Regions from separate parts of the Arthrobacter sp. MP_M4 genome, predicted to be linked through region 1. Evidence: riboswitches for the same ligand, from Rfam matches in the RefSeq annotation. Region 1 holds a riboswitch; each other region holds the start of a gene.
The links. A riboswitch is a leader RNA that binds a small molecule or an ion and turns the genes downstream of it on or off. The one in region 1 is predicted to bind cyclic di-AMP.

Region 1 (3,251 bases):
TCCGCGAGGAACGGAGCCTTGTTGGTGGCGGCAGCGAACTTCGAGCCGAACTCACCGAAGGACAGGTGCTGTGCTTTGTTCTCCACCAGACCGAAGCTGGCAACGTCCCAGAACGCCGTTGATCCGCCGACGCCCAGGATGACCTCATAGCCTTCGGGTGCCCGGAAGAACTGGCCGAGCCCGGTCCGGACCGACCCGACAAGATTCTTGACCGGCGCCTGGCGGTGCGATGTCCCCAGCAGCGCCGACGCGGAGGCAAGGGCCTCCATCTGTTCCGGACGTACCTTGGACGGGCCGGCGCCGAACCGGCCATCCTTGGGGAGGAGATTTGCGGGAATCGTGATGCTGGTGTCGCTCACAGTGGCTCCAATTTTCGGCTGGTACTAAGTGTGGCCCGGCAGGGTGGCTGCAGCGGAGCCTGTCGTTTCATTCTGCCTGACTGGCCCGCGGGGCAAGCAAAGCGGCCCGTCACAGTCCGGTCATTGAGATTATCCGGAGTAATTCAAATTAGACTAAGCTGGCCTGCGAACGTACGGCGGACCCCGCCAGGGCGCCAGCAGCACGCGGTACGGTGGAAAGCACGCAGGGACGGCGCTTGAGGAGCGGAGCTGAATGACGGATCTGATCGACACAACCGAGATGTATCTCCGGACCATTCTGGAACTCGAAGAAGAGAACATCGTTGCTCTTCGTGCCCGCATTGCCGAACGGCTGCGCCACTCCGGTCCCACCGTGTCCCAGACCGTCGGCCGGATGGAGCGCGACGGGTTGGTGGTTGTCTCCGGTGACCGGCACCTTGAACTGACCGAAACCGGCCGGAGGCGAGCCATCGGTGTCATGCGCAAGCACCGGTTGGCCGAACGGCTCCTCGCAGACGTCATTGGGCTCGACTGGGCCTACGTCCATGAGGAGGCCTGCCGCTGGGAACACGTGATGAGCGAACGGGTGGAGCGGCGGATCTTTGAGCTACTCGACCACCCCACAGTCTCGCCTTACGGCAATCCGATTCCGGGCCTCGCGGAGCTTGGCGGCCTGCCCTCTTCACCCTATTCCGACGGCGTGGTGAACCTGCTCGACGCCATGGCCGGCTACGGACCCGGTTCGGTGGTCAGAGTCAACCGGCTGGCGGAACCCATCCAAGTTGAACCGGAACTGCTGGTTCAACTCGATGAGGGCGGCATCCGGCCGGGGGCACTGATCTCATTGGAGCGCGTCGGTGAGTACATTTCCGTGCGCGTGCCGGACATCGAAGGTGCGCTGGAACTTCCTCCCGAGGTCGCCGCCCACGTTTTCGTTACCGTCGGGTCATAACCGCCGCCCTCAAGCTCGCGGACGCCCAAAGGTGGCGCACAAGATGGATAACGGATTTATCTCTGGACAGCTTCATCGCCTATAGTTGAAAACAAGCACCGATACCAAACCGTTATCTGATCCGACGCCGAGCTCTGCCAGCGGACCAGTTGCAGTATCACTTTCTGGCAGGGGCGGGGGAACCACTTTTTGGCTGTTCAGCGGCCTCGGGGTGAAGTCCGTCAGCGGCAATCACGTGTAACCAGAGGACTCCGCTGGAGCCCTCTGTGTCTGCGTGCTTGCTACGGCGGACCGGGTCTTTGATCTCTCTGACCCGAATCCGACAGCTAACTCCGCAGGCTCTCCAGAGAGGATTCGTCTTTGACCACCCAAACCGCAAGGGGCCGCCGCCGCGCGACCGGCGCCGCTCCGGAGCCGCGCCCGGCCCTTGCTGCCCCCGCCGACCACCCGCGTGAAACGCACCGAGACGATCGCCGGGTCCGCCGCAGCGCGTTCCGCCAGGTAACGGACTTGGCCGCCGCCAGCGGCGTCGGCCAGAAGGCCGGGATTGCGCTGGCCGCCACGGGATTAATACTCACGGTGATGGCCCCGGCGGCCGCACCCGTGATGGCCATAGACACCGGCACCGTGTCCGATGCCGTCCCCGCCGCGGTCCAGCCCGCCATCACGGCCGCAGACGCAAAGATCGACTTCAACCGCAGCGCTGTCACCACCCAGAGCGATCCGGACGGGAAGCTCAAGCAACTGCTGAGCGCCCAGTCGGTCGGCTCCATCACCCGCGCAGCGTCAACAGGCGTGCTCGGCGCGCCCTTGGACGATTTGAAAACCGCGTCGCCGTTCGGCTACCGCGTCAGCCCGATCACCGGCGGCTCCGGCGAGTTCCACCGCGGCCAGGACTACGCGGCCCAATGTGGCACGGCCGTCCACGCCGCGGCAAGCGGCACCGTGACCTTCACGGGCTGGCATCCCTACGGTGGCGGAAACCGGGTGGTGGTCGATCACGGTAATGGCCTGGAGACCACGTACAACCACCTGTCCTCCGCCAGCGTCAAGGTGGGCCAGACACTCGCCCGCGGCGATGTCCTGGCGCTGAGCGGCACCACCGGTGCCTCCACCGGTTGCCACCTCCACTTCGAAGTCATGGTCAACGGCGAAGTCGTTGACCCGACCGGATGGCTGTAGAAATCTGATGGGGTGCTCTCAAATTCTGGGAACACGCCGTGACCCGAATGTGACATTCGGTCCGCACTGCTGTACCGTTTGACCTACGCCAACTTTTCCGAAGTTGGCGCTCTTGAGTGGATTGCCTAGCTCTGCCACCGCTCAAGGTCCGTTCGCATGACATCGTCTGGCAGGGGCGGGGGAACCAATTTTGGTCTTCGCAAGAAGACCTTGGGGTTAAGTCGTAAAGCTTCCTACGGAAGCCGAGCGGCCGGGTGACTCCCATCCGAATCCGACAGCTCACCTCGCAGGCATTGGGAGAGGCTACTTTCGTGTCTTCACGCCACAATGCTGCGCTTTATCGCGCTTGCGCGGCTCCTACGAGCCCGCTGGAATCCAACGTTTGTGCCGCCCTTGCCGGCGCCCGAACCGGACTCCGCACTGCCGACTCAATCTCTGCTGAGTCCGGCCCGCAGGCTATGCACCTGCAAGCAGTTCCCGCTTTTGGCGCGTCTTCGCAGTACACCCTTCGCTAAGTAACCCATTTCGGGGCGATCCGGCGTACCCCCAAGATGCCGGAGCGTCCTCAGCCTGCGCCCAAAAAGCGCAGACCCAGGATCACGAAAGAGAGAACTTAATGACTATTCGTGCAAACGCACGGCACCGCGCCGAGGTCACCAAGACCAACTCGCTGGCCGTTATTGCCAAGACCGTCGGCGGCAACGCCGGTGGCATGGGCCGCCAGGCCGCAGTTATCGCCGCAGCGTCGGGCCTTGTCC
Region 2 (3,251 bases), on a different contig from region 1:
ACTCGTTCCTGACCAAGCAGCTCGACAACCAGCTGGTGCAGGCCGCCGACCGGACCCGCGAGTTTGGCCGCTCCGGCGGACGGGGCGATCCCCTGGAGGCGCGCGGCCAGGGGATCGGTACCCTGAACGCCAGGATCGTGGACGATTCGGTCCGCAGCGCCGGCTTCCTTGCCGAGGACGCCACCCCGAAGTCGCTCACCGATGAGGACGACGAGATTCTTCTGAAGCTCTCCACCCGGCGCGATCCTGTGAACCGGACGCTCTCCGCCGGAGCCTACCGGCTGGTGGCGGCCAGCACCCCGGACGGCGACGTGATCGTCACCGGGCTGCCGCTCGCCGAGAAGCACAAAACGCTGGCGTCCCTGGTCTGGACCATGGTTTTGGTCTCCGCGGGCGGTCTAGTGGTGATTGGACTGGCCGGCACCGCGCTGATCCGCCGCACCATGAAGCCCCTGGACCAGCTCTCCGGGGTGGCCACGCAGGTATCGCGTTTGCCGCTCGATGCCGGCGAAGTGGGCCTCGCCATGCGTGTACCGGCCTCCGCGGCGCATCCCGGAACAGAGGTGGGCAGCGTCGGCCACGCCCTGAACCTGATGTTGGACAACGTGTCCAGCGCCCTGGAGGCCCGGCAGAAAAGTGAAATGAAGGTCCGGCAGTTCGTGGCGGATGCCTCCCATGAACTGCGCACTCCCCTGACCGCCATCCGTGGCTATACCGAACTGATGCGGATGACCGAGCACTTCACGCCCGACGGCGCAAAGTCCCTCGCACGGGTGCAGAGCCAGTCCGAACGCATGACCACCCTGGTGGAGGACCTGCTGCTGCTGGCGCGCCTGGACGAGGGCCAACCGCTGAAGCTCACCGAGGTGGATCTCACACAGCTTGCCGTGGAGACGGTGAGTGACGAGAAAGTCATGGCCCCGGACCGCATCTGGCATCTGGAACTTCCGGAAGAGCCGGTGGTGGTCCGCGGGGACGCGACCCAGCTCCACCAGGTGCTGGCCAACCTGCTATCCAACGCGCGTAAGCACACCGGCCCGGGCACCATGGTGGTGACTGGAGTGCAGCGCGCCGCTGACGGGGGTGCCGTTCTGACCGTGACGGACAACGGCCCGGGGATCGCCCCCGGGTTCGTGGACCGCATCTTCGCACGGTTTACGCGGGCCGACGCGTCCCGGAAGAATCCGCTGACCGGTGCGGCGCCGCCACCCGGCCGGACCCCTCTCCCGCACCTCCCTGCCCACCCGCCCCGTGCGGTCCCGGGGCCCCCCGCTGCCGCAGCTGCTACGGCCGCGTCGGCCGAGGGAACCAGCGGGCTGGGGTTGTCGATTGTGCAGTCGATTGTCGAGGCCCACGGCGGCACCGTCAGCGTGACCTCAGCGCCGGGCCGGACCGAGTTCACGGTACGCCTTCCGCCGACTCCTCCTCCGGAGAACACCGGCCACCCGGGAGCGAGCCGCTAAAGCCACGGCCCCGCCCTGAGTGGAACCACCGAGGACATCGGGGAGCATGCCACGCAGACCGGGGCGGCCAGCAAGCCGCCGCGCCGCCACCAGGGACAGCCGTTATCGAAATGTGACTTGACGGCTCATATCCTGTACCGTTTTAGGGTGCGGCCATCAACGGGCCGCATATCCGGATGCACGCCAAGCTCTGCCGCCTCCCGGATTCCGCTGGACCAGGCAGAGGCGGGGGACCCAGAGTTCCCGGGCATTTGCGCAGATTGCCCCCACGGGGTGAAGCCGACACGTGAGATTCCGTGCGGCCGGGTGACCTCATCCGAACCCGACAGCTAACTCCGCAGGCGTTGAGAGGCGATCATGACCACATCCGAGGCACAAACGCGCCCTGACGGCGCTGCAAATACCCGTTCCGAAGCTTCGCGCCACCGCGCCGAGCCGGCAAAACCAGCATCTGCCCTGTCCCGGTTCGCCGGCCCCGCGGGTTCCCCCGGACGCCGCGTGGCGGCCATCGCTGCAGCGTGCGCGGTGCTGGTGGGGGGCGCCGCCGCCGGCCAGGCGTCCCAACCCGCAGCCCCCACAGTTACCGCCGGCAGCGCCACGCAGTCGGCCGTCACGGCCGATCCCCTGCCGCGCCTCAATTTTGAGCATGTACTGGTGGGGACCCAGGCCAATATCCCTCCCAGTGTCGTCGCAGCGCAGTCGGCCGAGGTAAAGCCCGCCGACACACCGGCTGCGGCGCCGGTTCCTGCCCCCGTACCTGCTCCCGCTCCGGTCCCCGCACCTGCTCCCGTTGCCGTGGACGACCCCGCCGGTGCGCAGGCCTACGCTGCCAGCCAGTTGGGCTCCCGCGGCTGGGCCGCCAACGAGATGCAGTGCCTGATGAAACTCTGGACGAAGGAGTCGGATTGGAAGACCACTGCCACCAACCCGAGCAGCGGCGCCTACGGTGTGGTCCAGTCCCTGCCGGCCGAGAAGATGGCCAGCGCAGGCGCCGATTACCGCACCAATTACCGAACCCAAATCAATTGGGGCCTGCAGTACGTCAAGGACCGCTATGGATCACCGTGCGGTGCCCTGAACTTCCACTACGCCCACAACTGGTACTAAACCTGAGGCCGACGCACTGCCGGTAGGTCATTGACCGCCGGCACGGCTGGGGATGAACTGCAGCGCCCACTTGTTGCCGTCGGGGTCGGCGAAGTAGACGAAGTGTCCCCAGTCCTGGACATCAATGTCACTGGCGTCCACGCCGGCGTCCTTCAATTGCCTGTGGGCCTGTTGGATGTCGCTAACCACCACCTGCAGGCTGGGGGCGGTGCCGGGAGGCGCGTCGGTCAGGCCCTCTCCTATGGCGATCGAGCACGCCGAGCCGGGCGGGGTCAGTTGAACGAAACGGATGCCGTCCGAGGGCCGCTCGTCGAAGTCTGCGTTGAAACCCACCTTGTTGACGTAGAAATCCTTGGCGCGGTCCACATCGGACACGGGGACAAAGACCAGTTCAAGTTTCCAATCCATGCGGCTCAGGCTAGTCCCCGGGGCACGCTTTGCGGTAGCCCCAAACAGCCTGCCTTAGGGGTACTCCGGGGCCGCGGCCGGCCGGGTGGCTGGGCTAACCAGCGACGCCGTAAAGTCGGTCGCCGGCGTCGCCCAGGCCCGGAACGATATAAGACTTCTCGTTCAGCTTCTCGTCGATGGAGGCGAGCACGATCGTGACGTTGGCGTCCGAGAGTTCTTCCTCCAGCTTCGCCAGTCCCTCCGGGGCGGCCAGCAGGCAGATGCAGGTGACGT
Region 3 (3,251 bases), on a different contig from region 1:
GCCGCTGCTGAAGTGCCGGCCGGGACCCCATGACTGCATAGGTTCTCATCCCCGGAACAGGGTCGGGTGTGAGCCGGTGTCTACTGCCACGGGCGGGCTCGCAGGCATGCTCTACCTCCGAAAACGTAGGTCCGTGGATGGTCCAAACTTCCCCACATCTTTCTCCCAACCGTGCGTCAATGCAAGCCCGGACCTTGTAGAAATCTTGGACCCGTCCATCAGTGCTGAAGGCCGCTCCATGCTCCCCTGCCCCGGCAGGGGTTCCCGGAGTACGCTGAAACTCCCCGTCCGCCAAGAGTCCGCAGCGCCGCAAAGGAGAACGCCATGCGCAAGGTGGTATTGATGATGCAGGTATCCCTCGATGGCTTCATCGAGGGTCCGGAGCGGGACCTGGGCTGGCATCGGGTGGATGATGAGCTGCACCGGCACTTCAACAGCGAGCTCCGGAGCATGGGCGCTTTCCTGGACGGGCGTGTCATGTATGAGCTGATGGCCGCTTTCTGGCCGACGGCGGACCAGGACCCGTTAAGCACTCCCCCGATGGTCGAGTTCGCACAGATCTGGCGGGACATGCCCAAGATTGTCTACTCCAGGACCCTGGATAAAGCCGAGTGGAACGCCCGGGTGGTGCGCGACGTCGTCGTGGATGAGGTGATGACGCTCAAGGAGCAGCCCGGCGGTGACCTCGCCTTAAGCGGTTCGGACCTCGCGGCGACTTTCCGTCACTTGGGCCTGATTGATGAGTACCGGGTCTACGTCCACCCGGTTCTCGTGGGACGGGGCAAGCCGCTGTTCCAGGCTGCCGATGACACAACCTCGCTGCAGCTGCTGGACACCCGTGCCTTCGGCAACGGCGTGGTGCTGCTGCGGTACGACGTTGACCCCGGCGCCGGGGACGCAGAAGGCCGGTGATCAGCTGCCCCCAAGGCAACCGATCAACCGGCCTGCTGTACGCAGAGCTAAGCGGTGGTGCTAGCCGGCGCGGACGAACGTTACGGGGCCCGTGGCGGTCAGCCAGGACAGCGGGTGGGCCATCGTGGCGTTGACGCCGTTCATGCCGCCGCTGATAGCCTGGCCGTTGCCGGCGTAGATGGCAACGTGGCCGGACTGGACAATGATGTCGCCGGGCTGAGGGGTGCCGACGACCGTGCCGTAGTTCAGGAAAGCCCGCGGTCCGATGTCACCGACCGGGATGCCGGCAGCGTTCAGGGCCTTCTCCACCATGGCGGTGCAGTCCTGGGTGATGCCGATCTGGCCGTAGGCTACGGCCAGCAGCGTGGCGTTGACGCCGCCTGCTGCCGCGGCCGGAGCGGGTGCCGCGGCCGGGGCGGGGGCAGCCTGAACCTTGACGGTGGCCTTGGCTGCGGCGGGTGCCGCGGCCGGGGCCACTGACGCGGCACGGACCGGCGCCGCTGCTGCGACAGCCGCCTTCGGAGCTGCCACAGGCTTGGGCGCCTCAACGGGCTTGGGCGCCTCAACGACCGGAGCCGGGGTGGTCACTACGGCCGGACGCTCGAAGGTGATCTGTACTGCGGAGTCGGCCATAACCGGCGCGGACACCGCGCCCTGGACGTCAACGGACGACGCCGGTGCGGAGTCGCGCTGGGCGGGAGCCTCGGCTGCATTTGCGGCCATGGCGCCGCTGAGCACCATCCCTGATGTGGCGACGAGAACTGCGGCCTGGCGGCCGATGGTGCCGGCGGAAACGCGTTTGGGCGCACGGGTATTGCTAAAAGTCATTAAAGGAGCCTCTCCCAATGCCTGCGAGGTGAGCTGTCGGATTCGGATGGGAGTCACCCGGCCGCACGCGGGCCCGATCGTAACGGGCTGTGCGGCTTCACCCCAAGACCCCTGAAAAAAGCGGGTCAAAATGTGGTTTCCCCGTCTCTGCCGGACGTTGCTGCGAGTTGTCCCCGGGCCGCGACAGAGTTAGGCAATCGGCTGGGGAGAGCCCGTCTCGGAAACAACAGGCACCCATCAACGGTAACGGAACGATCACAGCCTGTCACATCGAGGTGGCCGCGGGGATGGTCCGTCCAGCAGCGTGGCTCCCGTTTCAGCCCGGGGCGTAAGGTGATGCCATCACCGTATCCTCGACGCGGAGGGCCCACTATGAACACCATCAACGTCCCACGACACAGTGTGGCGATTTGCCAGCTCAGCACGCAGCCAGCTGAAGATTTCAACGTCAACACCGAGCTGCTGGTCCTGGAGAACGGGGAGGTCCACGTCTCGACCTGGGATGCGGAACCACGCGATGGGGGCTTCGACATCCACGTGCTGAATGACCGCGTGGACGCCCTCGGATTCATGGTGGTCACCGATTGGGTGTTCCTGGACGAAAAGGCCTACGCGGTGGTGGAGCGCCGCCCGGCAGGCTAAGAAAACGCCGGGGCGGAGTTTACTCCTGGAAATTCAGCTCCGGCCGGTGCTTGGCCATCTCGGCGAGCACCAGGGTGACGGCCCCCGCGGCATCCGCGTCGCCGTCCCGCCGTTCCGGTGGCTCCGTCAGCACCGAGCGGGCGTGTCGGACGAACCGGGACCAGTCTCCCGCACCGGCGCGCAACTCCGGCAGCGGAGACAGCACAGCCGCGCGGCGAAGCCAGGCATCGGGGTCCCGCACCCAGCGGTCCAGGACGCTGTCGGCGCGGACCCTCCCTACGACGTCGAGTCCGCCGACCAGCGGTCCGACGACGTCGAGCGCCAGCGGATCCACCAGCGCGTCCACCCGGGCCGTGCGCACGAAGCCCTCGATCCGGGTCAGGTCGGTGTTGGTCAGCACGCGGACCTTTGACTGCAGGAGCACGACGGCGGCGAGGCGGCGTTCGAAGACGGGCACCTCCCACAACTCGGAGCTCAACGCGGTGATGTCATCGTGCGTCAGATCCTGATGCCGGCGCAGGGTGTCGCGGACCGTCCCACGCACAGCTCCGACGGACGAGCCGTAGTATCGGTGACCGCTGCCGAACCGTCCTTCCGCTTCCTCGGCACGGCTCCACGATGACTCGCGTTGAAGCGCCCTGTCAATGAAATCGCCGGCTTCGCTCATGGGGACATTCTTCCGCACCCCGGATCCGGATCCGGTGCACCGGCGGTCGCCCTCAGGAAGTCTTGGGCCGGACCACCAGGACAGGGCACGGTGCATGATTGATGATTTGTGTTGCCACCGACCCCACATGCAGGCCGGAAAAGCCGCCGTGCCCCCGGGAGCCAACCACCACCAGATCAGCGTCGTGGGCGGCTTCCAGGAG

Region 2: it holds a riboswitch for cyclic di-AMP, as region 1 does, so the genes downstream of both, RCH15_RS11185 (hypothetical protein) here and RCH15_RS11595 (M23 family metallopeptidase) in region 1, are expected to answer to the same signal.
Region 3: it holds a riboswitch for cyclic di-AMP, as region 1 does, so the genes downstream of both, RCH15_RS11985 (hypothetical protein) here and RCH15_RS11595 (M23 family metallopeptidase) in region 1, are expected to answer to the same signal.

The regions. Positions count from the first base shown of each region.
Region 1 is NZ_JAXCHX010000014.1:19,777-23,027, forward strand. Features, by position in the region: gene serC (phosphoserine transaminase) at 1-359, opposite strand, end outside; gene RCH15_RS11590 (metal-dependent transcriptional regulator) at 613-1,311, shown strand; cyclic di-AMP (ydaO/yuaA leader) riboswitch at 1,452-1,667, shown strand; gene RCH15_RS11595 (M23 family metallopeptidase) at 1,672-2,493, shown strand; cyclic di-AMP (ydaO/yuaA leader) riboswitch at 2,641-2,800, shown strand; gene RCH15_RS11600 (NlpC/P60 family protein) at 3,110-3,251, shown strand, end outside.
Region 2 is NZ_JAXCHX010000013.1:37,444-40,694, forward strand. Features, by position in the region: gene RCH15_RS11180 (sensor histidine kinase) at 1-1,463, shown strand, start outside; cyclic di-AMP (ydaO/yuaA leader) riboswitch at 1,662-1,822, shown strand; gene RCH15_RS11185 (hypothetical protein) at 1,821-2,570, shown strand; gene RCH15_RS11190 (glyoxalase superfamily protein) at 2,598-2,978, opposite strand; gene upp (uracil phosphoribosyltransferase) at 3,073-3,251, opposite strand, start outside.
Region 3 is NZ_JAXCHX010000015.1:9,561-12,811, reverse strand. Features, by position in the region: gene RCH15_RS11995 (serine hydrolase) at 1-39, opposite strand, end outside; gene RCH15_RS11990 (dihydrofolate reductase family protein) at 325-912, shown strand; gene RCH15_RS11985 (hypothetical protein) at 973-1,740, opposite strand; cyclic di-AMP (ydaO/yuaA leader) riboswitch at 1,745-1,946, opposite strand; gene RCH15_RS11980 (hypothetical protein) at 2,113-2,382, shown strand; gene RCH15_RS11975 (DNA alkylation repair protein) at 2,402-3,049, opposite strand; gene RCH15_RS11970 (universal stress protein) at 3,102-3,251, opposite strand, start outside.